Linked DNA regions of Hydrogenispora ethanolica. The protein of the gene in region 1 interacts with the protein of each later gene in a pairwise test. Links are inferred from orthologs where the notes say so. Each region holds a gene or a part of one and is shown in the gene's direction. Other genes may lie near its edges.

Evidence for each region. The genes of interacting proteins can lie anywhere in the genome.
Region 2: the proteins of dnaX (region 1) and EDC14_RS24775 interact in binary tests that used the Escherichia coli proteins (3 or more experiments, as listed by UniProt). The link is inferred for Hydrogenispora ethanolica from one-to-one orthologs.

Annotation. Positions count from the first base shown.
Region 1 is NZ_SLUN01000057.1:2,419-7,951, forward strand. What follows is about bases 965-3,926. They hold dnaX (DNA polymerase III subunit gamma/tau), read left to right. Parts: upstream 965-1,600; coding sequence 1,601-3,253; downstream 3,254-3,926. Other genes in these bases: EDC14_RS25240 (prenyltransferase), read left to right, coding at 965-1,439; EDC14_RS25250 (YbaB/EbfC family nucleoid-associated protein), read left to right, coding at 3,250-3,573; recR (recombination mediator RecR), read left to right, coding at 3,575-3,926. Outside these bases: EDC14_RS25235 (hypothetical protein), read left to right, coding at 230-478; more of EDC14_RS25240, read left to right, coding at 537-964; more of recR, read left to right, coding at 3,927-4,171; EDC14_RS25260 (DUF2508 family protein), read left to right, coding at 4,234-4,530; EDC14_RS25265 (pro-sigmaK processing inhibitor BofA family protein), read left to right, coding at 4,628-4,894; EDC14_RS25270 (sigma factor G inhibitor Gin), read left to right, coding at 5,282-5,479. UniProt on the Escherichia coli protein: Part of the beta sliding clamp loading complex, which hydrolyzes ATP to load the beta clamp onto primed DNA to form the DNA replication pre-initiation complex.
Region 2 is NZ_SLUN01000053.1:2,139-7,240, forward strand. What follows is about bases 78-3,815. They hold EDC14_RS24775 (DNA polymerase III subunit alpha), read left to right. Parts: upstream 78-444; coding sequence 445-3,615; downstream 3,616-3,815. Other genes in these bases: EDC14_RS24770 (IS982 family transposase), read left to right, coding at 78-322; EDC14_RS24780 (NAD(P)-dependent malic enzyme), read left to right, coding at 3,652-3,815. Also shown: more of EDC14_RS24770, read left to right, coding at 1-77; more of EDC14_RS24780, read left to right, coding at 3,816-4,881; EDC14_RS24785 (cation:proton antiporter regulatory subunit), read left to right, coding at 4,962-5,102. UniProt on the Escherichia coli protein: DNA polymerase III is a complex, multichain enzyme responsible for most of the replicative synthesis in bacteria. This DNA polymerase also exhibits 3' to 5' exonuclease activity. The alpha chain is the DNA polymerase catalytic subunit.

The DNA of each region.
Region 1 (5,533 bases):
TCAGGGAGTGAGTCGGGTTTTGGGCCAACGGAACCCCTTGAGCCACCTGGGAGCTAGTAGTCACTGGAGTGTCATTCCCCTTTGAAGGAAGCGGATCAAGGAAGCGGAAGAAGGGGAACCATGTTTTACCGTGGTTTTTCCGTTCCAAGTCCCAAAAAAATTAGGATGGAATGTTAGGGTATGGATTATTTCAGCATCCGTTGGAGAAAATAGCCACGAGGTGAATGGAATGGCGGATTCTCTGACGATTATGGGAATTTTGGTGGATCACCGGGGAAAGCATGCCCCGGAGGTTCAAGAGGTGATTACCCGGCATGGCTCGGATATTCTCTGCCGGATGGGCGTGCCCAGCCCTTCGAAGGAGCAGGGGCTGATCACCCTGGTCTTTGAAGGTGACCTGGCCAGCGTCCAGGATTTCCGGCGGGAATTGGAAGCCATCGCCGGCGTTGACGTCCAAAGCATGAGTTTTTCGAAGTAGGCGAAGCCAACCGGTTTTGGTCCGAGCTGCCCTGTTGGCTTGAAAAAGAAGGTGTGACATGAAAAAGATAATTCTTTGGCTGAAAGCGATGCGGGCTTCGTTCTTTCCGACCTCTTTCATCTCCGTGCTGGTGGGAGCGGCGGTCAGCAGCGGCGAGCATCCGGTGAGTCCGGCGGCGTTTTGTTTGGCTTTGCTGGTGGTGGTCAGCAATCAGGCGGGCGCCAACCTGATCAATGACTATTTTGACGCCGCGGGGAGCGATCCGCTCAATCAGAATTCGAGCCCCTTTAACGGGGGCAGCCGGTTGATCCAGCGGAAAATACTGGCGCGGCAGACTTATTTCAAGGCCGCGGTGCTCGCCTTCGGGATCGCGCTGCTCACCTCGGCCCTGGCGGCCGTGGCCTATCGCAATCTGCTCATCTTCGGCCTGGGATTGGCCGGGGCCGCCATCGGCTGGACCTATAGCGCCGTGCCGTTCCGCGGCATGAGCCGGGGCTGGGGGGAGCTGACGTTGGGAATCGGCTACGGACCGCTGGCGGTCCTGGGGAGCTACCTGCTGCAGACCAACCAGTTCGCCTGGAAACCGGTGCTGGCCGGGGTGCCGGTCGGCTTTTTGATCATGGGGGTGCTGATCCTCAACGAACTGCCGGACGTGGCGGCCGACCGGGCGGCCGGCAAGCGGAACCTGGTGGTCCGGGCCGGCGGCAGCCGCGCCGGACTCTGGGTCTATTTGACCGTGATTACCCTGGTTTATCTGGCGATTTCCATCGGAGTCTTTGCCGGGGTGTTTCCGCCGGGCATTCTGATCTCGTATTTCTCCATTCCCCTGGCGGTGTGGATCGTCTTGAAGACCTGGAGCTGCCGGAGCCGGATCCCGGAGCTGATCCCGGCCATGGCCGGCAATGTGGGCCTGACCATTCTGATCGGCCTCTTGCTCAGCCTGGGCTTTTGGGGGCATTAGCCCGGGCCGGATGAGGAGGGAGTGACGCTGGAAGCTGTGGCGAAGGACGCGACAGCTTTTTCGCTGTGGCCGGCGGGCGGGGACGGTTAATTTTTCGAAAAGCAAAGGAGTTTAGGGCGGGATTAGCGAAATAGAAGGGTACGAAACGCGGAGGACGAGTCATGGAATATCAAACCCTCTACCGGCGCTGGCGGCCCGGAACCTTTGAAGACGTCGTCGGCCAGCAGCACGTGGTAACCACGCTGTATCACGCCATTGAGAAGGGGCGGGTAGCCCACGCCTATCTCTTCACCGGGCCGCGCGGCACCGGCAAGACCAGTATCGCCAAGATCTTCGCCAAGGCTTTAAACTGCCTGGAGCCCCAGGGCGCCGAGGCTTGCGACCATTGCGCCAATTGCAGCCGGATCAGCGAGGGCACGTTTCTGGATGTGATCGAAATTGACGCCGCCTCCAACCGGGGCATCGACGAAATCCGCGATCTGCGGGAGAAGGTCCGTTTCGCGCCGGCCGAAGGCAAATATAAGATATATATTATCGACGAAGTTCATATGTTGACTACCGAAGCCTTCAACGCGCTGTTGAAGACGCTTGAGGAACCGCCCCAGTTCGTGGTGTTCATCCTGGCGACCACCGAGATTCATAAGATTCCGGTCACGATTCTCTCCCGCTGCCAGCGGTTCGATTTCAAACGGTTCACGGTCGCCGAGATCAAGGGGCGGTTGAGCCGGATCCTCACCGCCGAGGGCGTCACCGAATGGTCGGACCGGGGCCTGGAGCTCATCGCCGAGCATGCCGAAGGCGGGATGCGCGACGCGCTGGGCCTGTTGGAACAGGTCTTGGCCCACGGCCAGGGCCGGCTGGCGGAGGAGACGGTCCGGGCCATTCTGGGATTGACCAGCGAAGAAGCAGTCGCGGCGCTCGCCGCCGCCATCAGCAGCCACAATACCGGCGGCGCCCTGGCGGTGTTGAGCCGGGTCAATCAGGAAGGCAAGGATATCTATCAGTTCGGCCGCAGTTTGGTGGGGCATTTTCGCGATTTGCTGCTGGCCGAGGTCAGCGGGGCCGGGGACGGCTCGGGTTCTGCCGCGGATTTGCTGCGGGCCATCGAAGTGCTGGCCGACGCCACCTATGAGGTGAAACGGAGTCAGCAGAGCTCCTTGCCGTTGGAGTTGGCCCTGATCAAGCTGACCGCCCCCGGGCTGGACTATGCCGGCCTCGAACAGCGCTTGGCCCGCTTGGAACGGCTATTGGACGGCCAGGCCGTCCCGTTGGCCGCTGCGCCTCAACCGCCCGCCCTCGCTCCGGCCATATCCGGCCCGAAAGAAGCGTCCGTTTCATCGCAACCGGAGCTCCACCGGCCGCAGTCGCCGGTTCCGGCCCCGGAGTCGACTCCGCCGCAAACGGCGCCGCCGGCGACGGCCGGCAGCGGCGCCAAGTTCGACTGGAACGAGTTTTTGGAGGCGGTCAAAAAGAAAAAAAGGACTTTGGCGGCTTTAATTCAAGAAGGAAAACCGCTACAATGGGATGAGGAACAATTAATCGTCGGTTTGCCGCCCAATTTAAAATTTCACCTGGAGAATCTGAGTTTGGCTCAGAACCGGGAATTACTGGAGAGTATCTTGCACGAGGTGACCGGGAAGCAGGTGCGGATCAGCTGCGTGCCGGCCACTGAAGGAACGCCGGAAGCGAAGGCCGGCCGGTCCGCCCCCGCCGCCCCGGCCGCACCGTCAGTCCCTGAACCGCTCGCCAAGGCGATGGCGATCTTCGGCGGAGAAGTCAAACCGATTACCAGTCCAAAGGAGGAGAAAGAATGATGCCGAATATGCAACAAGCGATGAAACAGATTCAAAAGATGCAGGCGGAGATGGCCCGCGTCCAGCAGGAGCTGGAATCCAAGACCGTGACCGCCACCGCCGGCGGCGGCGTGGTGACCGTGGAAGTCTCCGGCAAGCTGGAACTGAAAAAGATCGAGATCAATCCGGAAGTGGTGACGAGCGACGATCTGGAGATGCTGCAGGATCTGATCACCGCCGCGGTCAACGAAGGAATCAAGAAAGCCCAGGAGATGGCGGCCAACGATATGGCCAAGGTGACGGGCAACCTCAATATCCCCGGCCTGCCGGGACTCTTCTAACATGCTGTATCCCCAACCCATGACCCGGCTCATCCATGAACTGTCCAAACTTCCGGGAGTCGGGCCCCGTACCGCTCAACGACTGGCTTTTCATGTGTTGACCCTCTCCGACGAGGAGGTGGGGAAGCTGGCGGAAGCACTGTTGGAAGCCAAACACAAGATCGGGTTTTGCACGATCTGCGGCCAATTGACCGAGACTTCCCCCTGCGCCACCTGCCGGGATCCGGGACGGGATCAGACCCTGCTCTGCGTGGTGGAGGAACCCAAAGACGTCATCGCCATGGAGAAGACCCGCATCTTCAAAGGGCTGTATCATGTCTTGGGCGGAGCCATTTCGCCGCTGGAGGGGATCGGCCCCGAGGAACTGCGCCTCAAAGAGCTGCTGGACCGGTTGCGCACCGGCAGCTTTGAAGAGCTGATCATCGCCACCGACCCCAACATCGAAGGAGAGGCCACCGCGCTGTACCTGAGCAAGATCCTCCATCCGCTCGGCCTGCGGATCACCCGCCTGGCGCGGGGACTGCCGGTCGGCGGCGATCTGGAGTATATCGATGAGATCACGCTCAGCAAGGCGTTTGAAGGACGGACCGATCTTTAATGTATAAAATTTCCTCCCCCGACTCATACTGGCTATGAGCTGGAAAGGTGGAGGAGTATTCGATGCAAGCAACCCAAAAAGAAGGTTTTTGGCGGTCCGGTTTCCGGAGGCTGAACGAAGCTTTCCGTTGGGATAATCCCACGGTCGGATATTATCGGATGCCCGACCTGGAAGAGCAGCTGGAGGAGGCTAGGCGCGAATGGCGTTATGCCAAACTCTATTTCAACTGCGTCACTGAACCCGACCTGATCGATCATGCCGTGCTCAATCTGGGAGCGGCCGAAAAGAAGTACATTTACTTATTGAAACAAGCCAAAGCGACCGGCCTCAATGTCAAGCCGGCCATGGCCAACCGGTAGGCGTACGGTCCCGCCAAAATTCCGCCCGCCGGAAGCCGCGCCGGAGTCGTAAAACAAGCATCCCTCCAATACAATGATCTATGAAGGAGGGGTCGCAATGTCCGCCGGAATGGTCGTCACCTATCTGAGTGTCCTGATCCTGTTGTACGTGCTCGGAAAGAGTTGCTGGAAGCCGCTGTTCTTCGTATTCAGCGTTTTATTTCAGGGAGCCTTGGGAGCCTTCGGAATCTATCTGGCCAACTTCCTCTTGACCCATTGGCAACTGGAAGTGCCCTTAAATCCTTATAATTCCTTGCTGGTGGGTTTTTTGGGCGTTCCGGGCCTGGGGATGGTTTTGGCCTTGAAGTATTGGTTCCGCATCTAAAAGCGTTGTGATAAACCCTGTCCGAAGGCCAGGGTGAACACAAAAGCGCAGAGAAGCAAGGGATAAAGTCGATTTTTAGTCCACTGAAAGGATGACTTGCGAATCTAAGGACTTTATCACATGGCTTCTAAAAGCGTTGTGATTAACTCCGTCCGAAGGCCGGGGAGAACACAAAAGCTCAGAGAAGCAAGGGATAAAGTGGGTTTTAACCTTTTTGGATGCTGATTTCCGTTGCGAAAGACTTTATCACATGGCTTCGGAACGGCAGCCGGGGAAGATGGAAATAACTTACGCCGGCGCGATGAATGGGAAACGGGGCAGGACAGACACGAAATGCAGCTTCCGGGCATAGAGTAATTCATAGATTACACAAGCGGAGGTACAAAAATGTCTTCCCCTGCGTGTTTCGGTTGTGGCGAAACCCTCCCCGGAGGCATTGAAATCTGCGGACAATATTTGTGCGAGGACTGTGAGGCGAGGCTGGTCCGGAGCAAGGCCGGCCAGAACGATTACCAACAGTGGATCGATAGTTGCCGGAGTTTTTGGGAGAAGATTAAAATCGATCTGAAAAACACGGTCGAGTAGTAGGCGTAGGCCTATTTTTTTTGTCTATTTTAGGCGTACGGCCTGCTTTGTTTT
Region 2 (5,102 bases), on another replicon or contig:
TAAGGGATATATCAGTAGCGATTTAGGTTCTGAATTGAAAGCCGAAAAAGCGATCAATCTTTTGCCGCTGCCAAAGAACCATAGTAAAATACAATGGCCCAAAGCTATCCGTCAACTGATTTTCAAGCTTCGGCGAAGAATTGAGACTTCTGGTTCTCAACTTACCAATCAACTGAACATTGAAAGAGTTTTAGCCAAATCGTATTGGGGTTTTATTTCCCGTATTCAAACCAAAATCTTAGCTCATTGTCTTTGCTATTTCATCAATATGCTTATCGGACATAGTATGCACTCAAAGATCAAACATCTTGTCTTTGGTTAACTTTATCTAGCACAACAGGTTAAGTTAGCCAGGACGGGCCACAAGTAAAAAGATCCGGGTCCGGCAGGGAACGCGGCCCCGAATCGCGAAACAATCTTCATCTTTTAAAAATTGGGTGAACCATGGCTGATTTTATCCATCTGCATGTTCATACGCAATATTCGTTGCTGGACGGCGCCGCCGAGATTGGCCAGTTATTGGCCAGGGTGCAGGCGTTGGGAATGACATCGGTTGCCATCACCGATCATGGAGTGATGTACGGTTGCCTCAAATTCTATCAACAAGCCCGTAAAATAGGGCTCAAGCCTATTTTAGGCTGTGAAGTGTATGTCGCTCCGCGCAGCCTTCATGACAAAGCACCCAAAATTGATGACAATCCGTTTCATTTGGTGCTGTTGGCTGAGACGGACCAGGGCTATCGAAACCTTTTAAAATTGGTCTCCGTGGCGAATGTTAACGGATTTTATTACAAGCCCCGGATCGACCTTGACCTGCTCCGGCGCCACGCCGAAGGGCTTATCGGGCTGTCGGCATGCCTGTCGGGGGCGGTGGCGCGTCAGATTCTTAAAAACCAATTGGACGAGGCGAAACAGACTGTCCAATTATACCAGGAGATTTTCGGTAAAGAACATTTTTTTTTAGAACTCCAATACCAGCAGTTGGCGGAGCAGCGAAATGTCAATCGGACGCTGGCTCGTTTGGGAGCGGAATGCGGGGCGCCGCTCGTCGCCACCAATGACGTCCATTATCTCACCCGCGAGGACGCTGCTGTTCATGATGTGCTGTTGTGCATCCAGACGGGGAAAACGGTTGATGACCCCAACCGGATGAAGTTTTCCACCAGCGAATTTTATCTGAAGAGTCCATCAGAAATGGCCGATCTATTTCTTGACTACCCCGAAGCGCTCGCCAACACCGTGCGGATTGCCGAACGGTGCAATGTGCAACTGGATTTAGGCAAACTGCATATGCCGCAGTATCAAATTCCGGATCAATCGGACCCCGCCGATTATCTGGAACGGCTCTGCCGGGAAGGGATCACCACGAGGGGTATCGCCTGGGATGCGCTCCGGGAAGAACGGCTCGCTTATGAGCTTGGGGTGATCAACCAGATGGGATTCCCCGGCTATTTTTTGATTGTACGCGATTTTGTACAATTTGCGAAAAAGAATGGCATCATGGTCGGCCCGGGGCGGGGATCGGCCGCCGGCAGTTTGGTTGCCTACCTGTTGGGGATCACCAATTTGGACCCCATGGAATATAACTTGCTCTTCGAACGTTTTTTAAACCCCGAGCGAATCTCCATGCCCGATATCGATATTGATTTTTGTTTCGAACGCCGGGGCGAAGTCATCAATTATGTGCGAAAGCGTTTCGGCGAGGAGCGGGTGGCCCAGATCATTACTTTCGGGACGATGGCGGCTCGGGCCGCAGTGCGTGATGTCGGACGGGCGCTGGGATTACCCTATGGCGAAGTGGACAGGGTCGCGAAGCTCATCCCGCACGAATTGGGAATTTCCATTGCCGAGGCCCGGAATGCCTCTCCCGAATTGAAGGAATTGGAGGCAAACAATCCGAAAATTGCCCGGTTGTTAGCGATCGCGGAGCGAATTGAGGGTTTTCCCCGTCACGCCTCGACCCATGCCGCCGGAGTGGTGATTGCCGGCGAACCCCTTACCGACCATCTGCCGCTCACCCGTTCGAATGAAGGGGAGATTACCACCCAATTCCCGATGGAGGATATCGAAGCAATCGGCCTTCTGAAGATGGATTTTTTGGGGCTGCGGACCTTGACCGTCCTGCGGGACGCCATCGCCTGGCTCGCTTCCAACCGGGGTCAGATCATTGATCTCGACCGGATCCCGCTGAACGATCCAGCCACGTACCGGGCGCTGTCCGACGGACATACCTTGGGAATGTTTCAGCTGGAGAGCGCCGGCATCCGGCGGCTGCTGATGCGTTTAAAACCGGAGCGGATCGCCGATTTAACCGCGTTGATGGCATTATACCGGCCGGGCCCGCTCGGCAGCGGGATGGTCGATGATTTTATCAAGGTCCGTCATGGACAGCAACGCGCCAATTATTTGCATCCATCGCTGGAGCCGATCCTGGCAGAAACGGGAGGAGTCATTCTCTATCAGGAGCAGGTGATGCAGATCGCCAGCGCTTTAGGCGGATTCACCTTGGGCCAAGCGGATCTGATCCGCCGGGCAATGGGGAAGAAAAAGCCGGAAGTCCTGGCGGCCATGGGTGAGCAGTTTGTGGCTGGAGCGATGGCGCAAGGAATCTCTCACGAAGTCGCTGTGCAGATCTTTGATCTGATGGAGTATTTTTCCGGTTACGGGTTTAATAAATCTCATTCCGCCGCCTACGCCTTGGTGGTCTATCAAACCGCCTATTTTAAAACCAATTACCCGCAGGAATACATGGCGGCCCTGTTGACCAGCGTGATTGGGAACCCCGATAAAGTTGGGTTGTATATCGAGGAATGCCGCCGGATGAAGCTACCCATTCTAGGACCGGATGTGAACGTGAGTCACCATTCTTTCCATCCGGAAGGAGCCGGGATTCGTTTCGGATTGCTCGGCATCAAAAATATCGGCGGCGGTGCGATCGATAAGATTATCGCCGAACGACGGAACGGTCCCTTTCTGTCATTATATGATTTTTGCCAGCGCGTCAGCGGCCAGTTGGTCAACAAACGGGTCATTGAGAGTCTGATACTGGCCGGAGCCTTGGAAGGCACCGGAGCAAACCGCCGGCAGATGATGGCCGGCCTCGATCGAATTCTGGAAAACACCGTGAAGCAAACGAACAAAGCGCAACTTTCGCTAATGGACTCTTTCAATGAAGACGGTTTTCAATATGATCCGGGCCTCCCGGTACTGCCGGAATTTTCGCGGCGGGAGATTTTGCAATTCGAGAAGGAGTATTTAGGGGTCTATCTATCCGGCCATCCATTGGATGAGTGGCGGGAGAAGTTTCAACAAAATGGGATCGGCGCCATTGGTGAGCTCGAAGAGGAGCCCGATGGGAAGGAAGCATTACTGGGCGGGGTGGTCACCAGTTGGCGGGCCATTGCCACCAAGTCGGGCTCAACCATGGCTGGCATCCGGTTAGAGGATTGGACCGGTGTCGTGGAAGTGATCGTATTTCCTAAGTTATATCTAGAGGTTAAGGATGGCTACCAGCCGGATCGCGTCGCACTGGTGAAAGGACGCCTGGAAAAGCAGGACGAAGGGTACAAAATTCTTGCTTCTCAACTGCGCTGGTTATCATCCCAACAAGAGTAAACCGTAGACAACGAACGATTGAGGAGGTTTTTTATTATGGAACTACGAGAAGCAGCATTGCATCTACATCGTGTGAATCGGGGCAAAATAGCCGTTGCTCCCAAGGTTCCGATTCGGGATGCGGCGGATCTCAGCTTAGCCTATTCGCCGGGAGTGGCCGAACCTTGCAAGGAGATAGCGCGCGATCCCGATTTGGTTTACGATTATACGAATCGCGGCAATATGGTGGCAGTAGTCTCCGATGGCACCGCCGTCTTGGGGTTGGGCGACATCGGTCCGCTCGCCGGGTTGCCGGTGATGGAGGGCAAGGCGGTCCTTTTCAAGCAATTCGCGGACATTGATGCAGTCCCCATCTGTTTGGCGACGAAAGAAATCCGGCAATTAGTCGAGACGGTTCGCTTGCTTGAGCCGACGTTCGGCGGGATCAATCTGGAGGATATCTCCGGACCGCGCTGTTTCGAGGTGGAGGAACAGCTGAAAGCGGCGATGAACATCCCTGTTTTCCACGATGATCAGCATGGCACGGCGGTTGTATGCTGCGCCGGGTTGCTCAACGCCTTAAAAGTGGCGGGAAAAGAACCGTCCGAGGTTCGAGTTGTGGTGAATGGAGCTGGAGCGGCGGGGATTGCCATCACCAAAATGTTGTTGCAAATCGGAATCACTCCGACTCGCTTGCGCCTCTGCGATAAGGCCGGAATTCTCAGCCCCGACGACCCCGGCATCAACCACTATCAAGCCGAGTTGGCCCGCTTAACCAATCCCACGGGCCAAAAAGGAGATTTGAGCGCGGCCTTGACCGGAGCCGATGTCTTTATCGGAGTTTCGGCCCCCAATATCGTTACCCCAACAATGGTGCAGAGCATGAATGAGCGGGCCATCATTTTTGGAATGGCCAATCCGATTCCCGAGATTATGCCGGAGTTGGCCCATGCGGTCGGAGCCTTGATCGTCGGCACGGGCCGTTCCGATCTACCCAATCAGATTAACAATCTGATCGGGTTTCCCGGGATTTTCCGCGGCGCCTTGGATGTGCGAGCCAGCACGATTAACGAGCCGATGAAAGTGGCGGCGGTCCGGGCCATTGCCGCACTCGTTCCCGAGCGGGAGCTTGACCCGACCCATATTATTCCCAACCCCTTCGATCGTCGAGTGGTTCCTGCGGTTGCCTTCGCCGTGGCCGAGGCAGCCATGGCAACCGGCGTGGCGAGAACGCCTCAAACCCGCGAAGCCTTGGAAACCGCCTGGCGGCAGCGGGGAATTCTTTAGGCCTTCAGGCTGTTTCGGCCGTTCAGATCACGACATATATCGCTTCCAACCGGCATATCTTGGTAGAGGGTGAGAGCGGAATGACAATCTTTCCAAAAATGCTGGTTCTATTATTCATGAACGTATTGGCTTTATCGTATTTGGTGTACCGCTTGACGCGGATCGGAAATTCAGTCGCAAAAGCATTTCAGATCGCCTGGAATTTCATTGTAGCCAGGAGC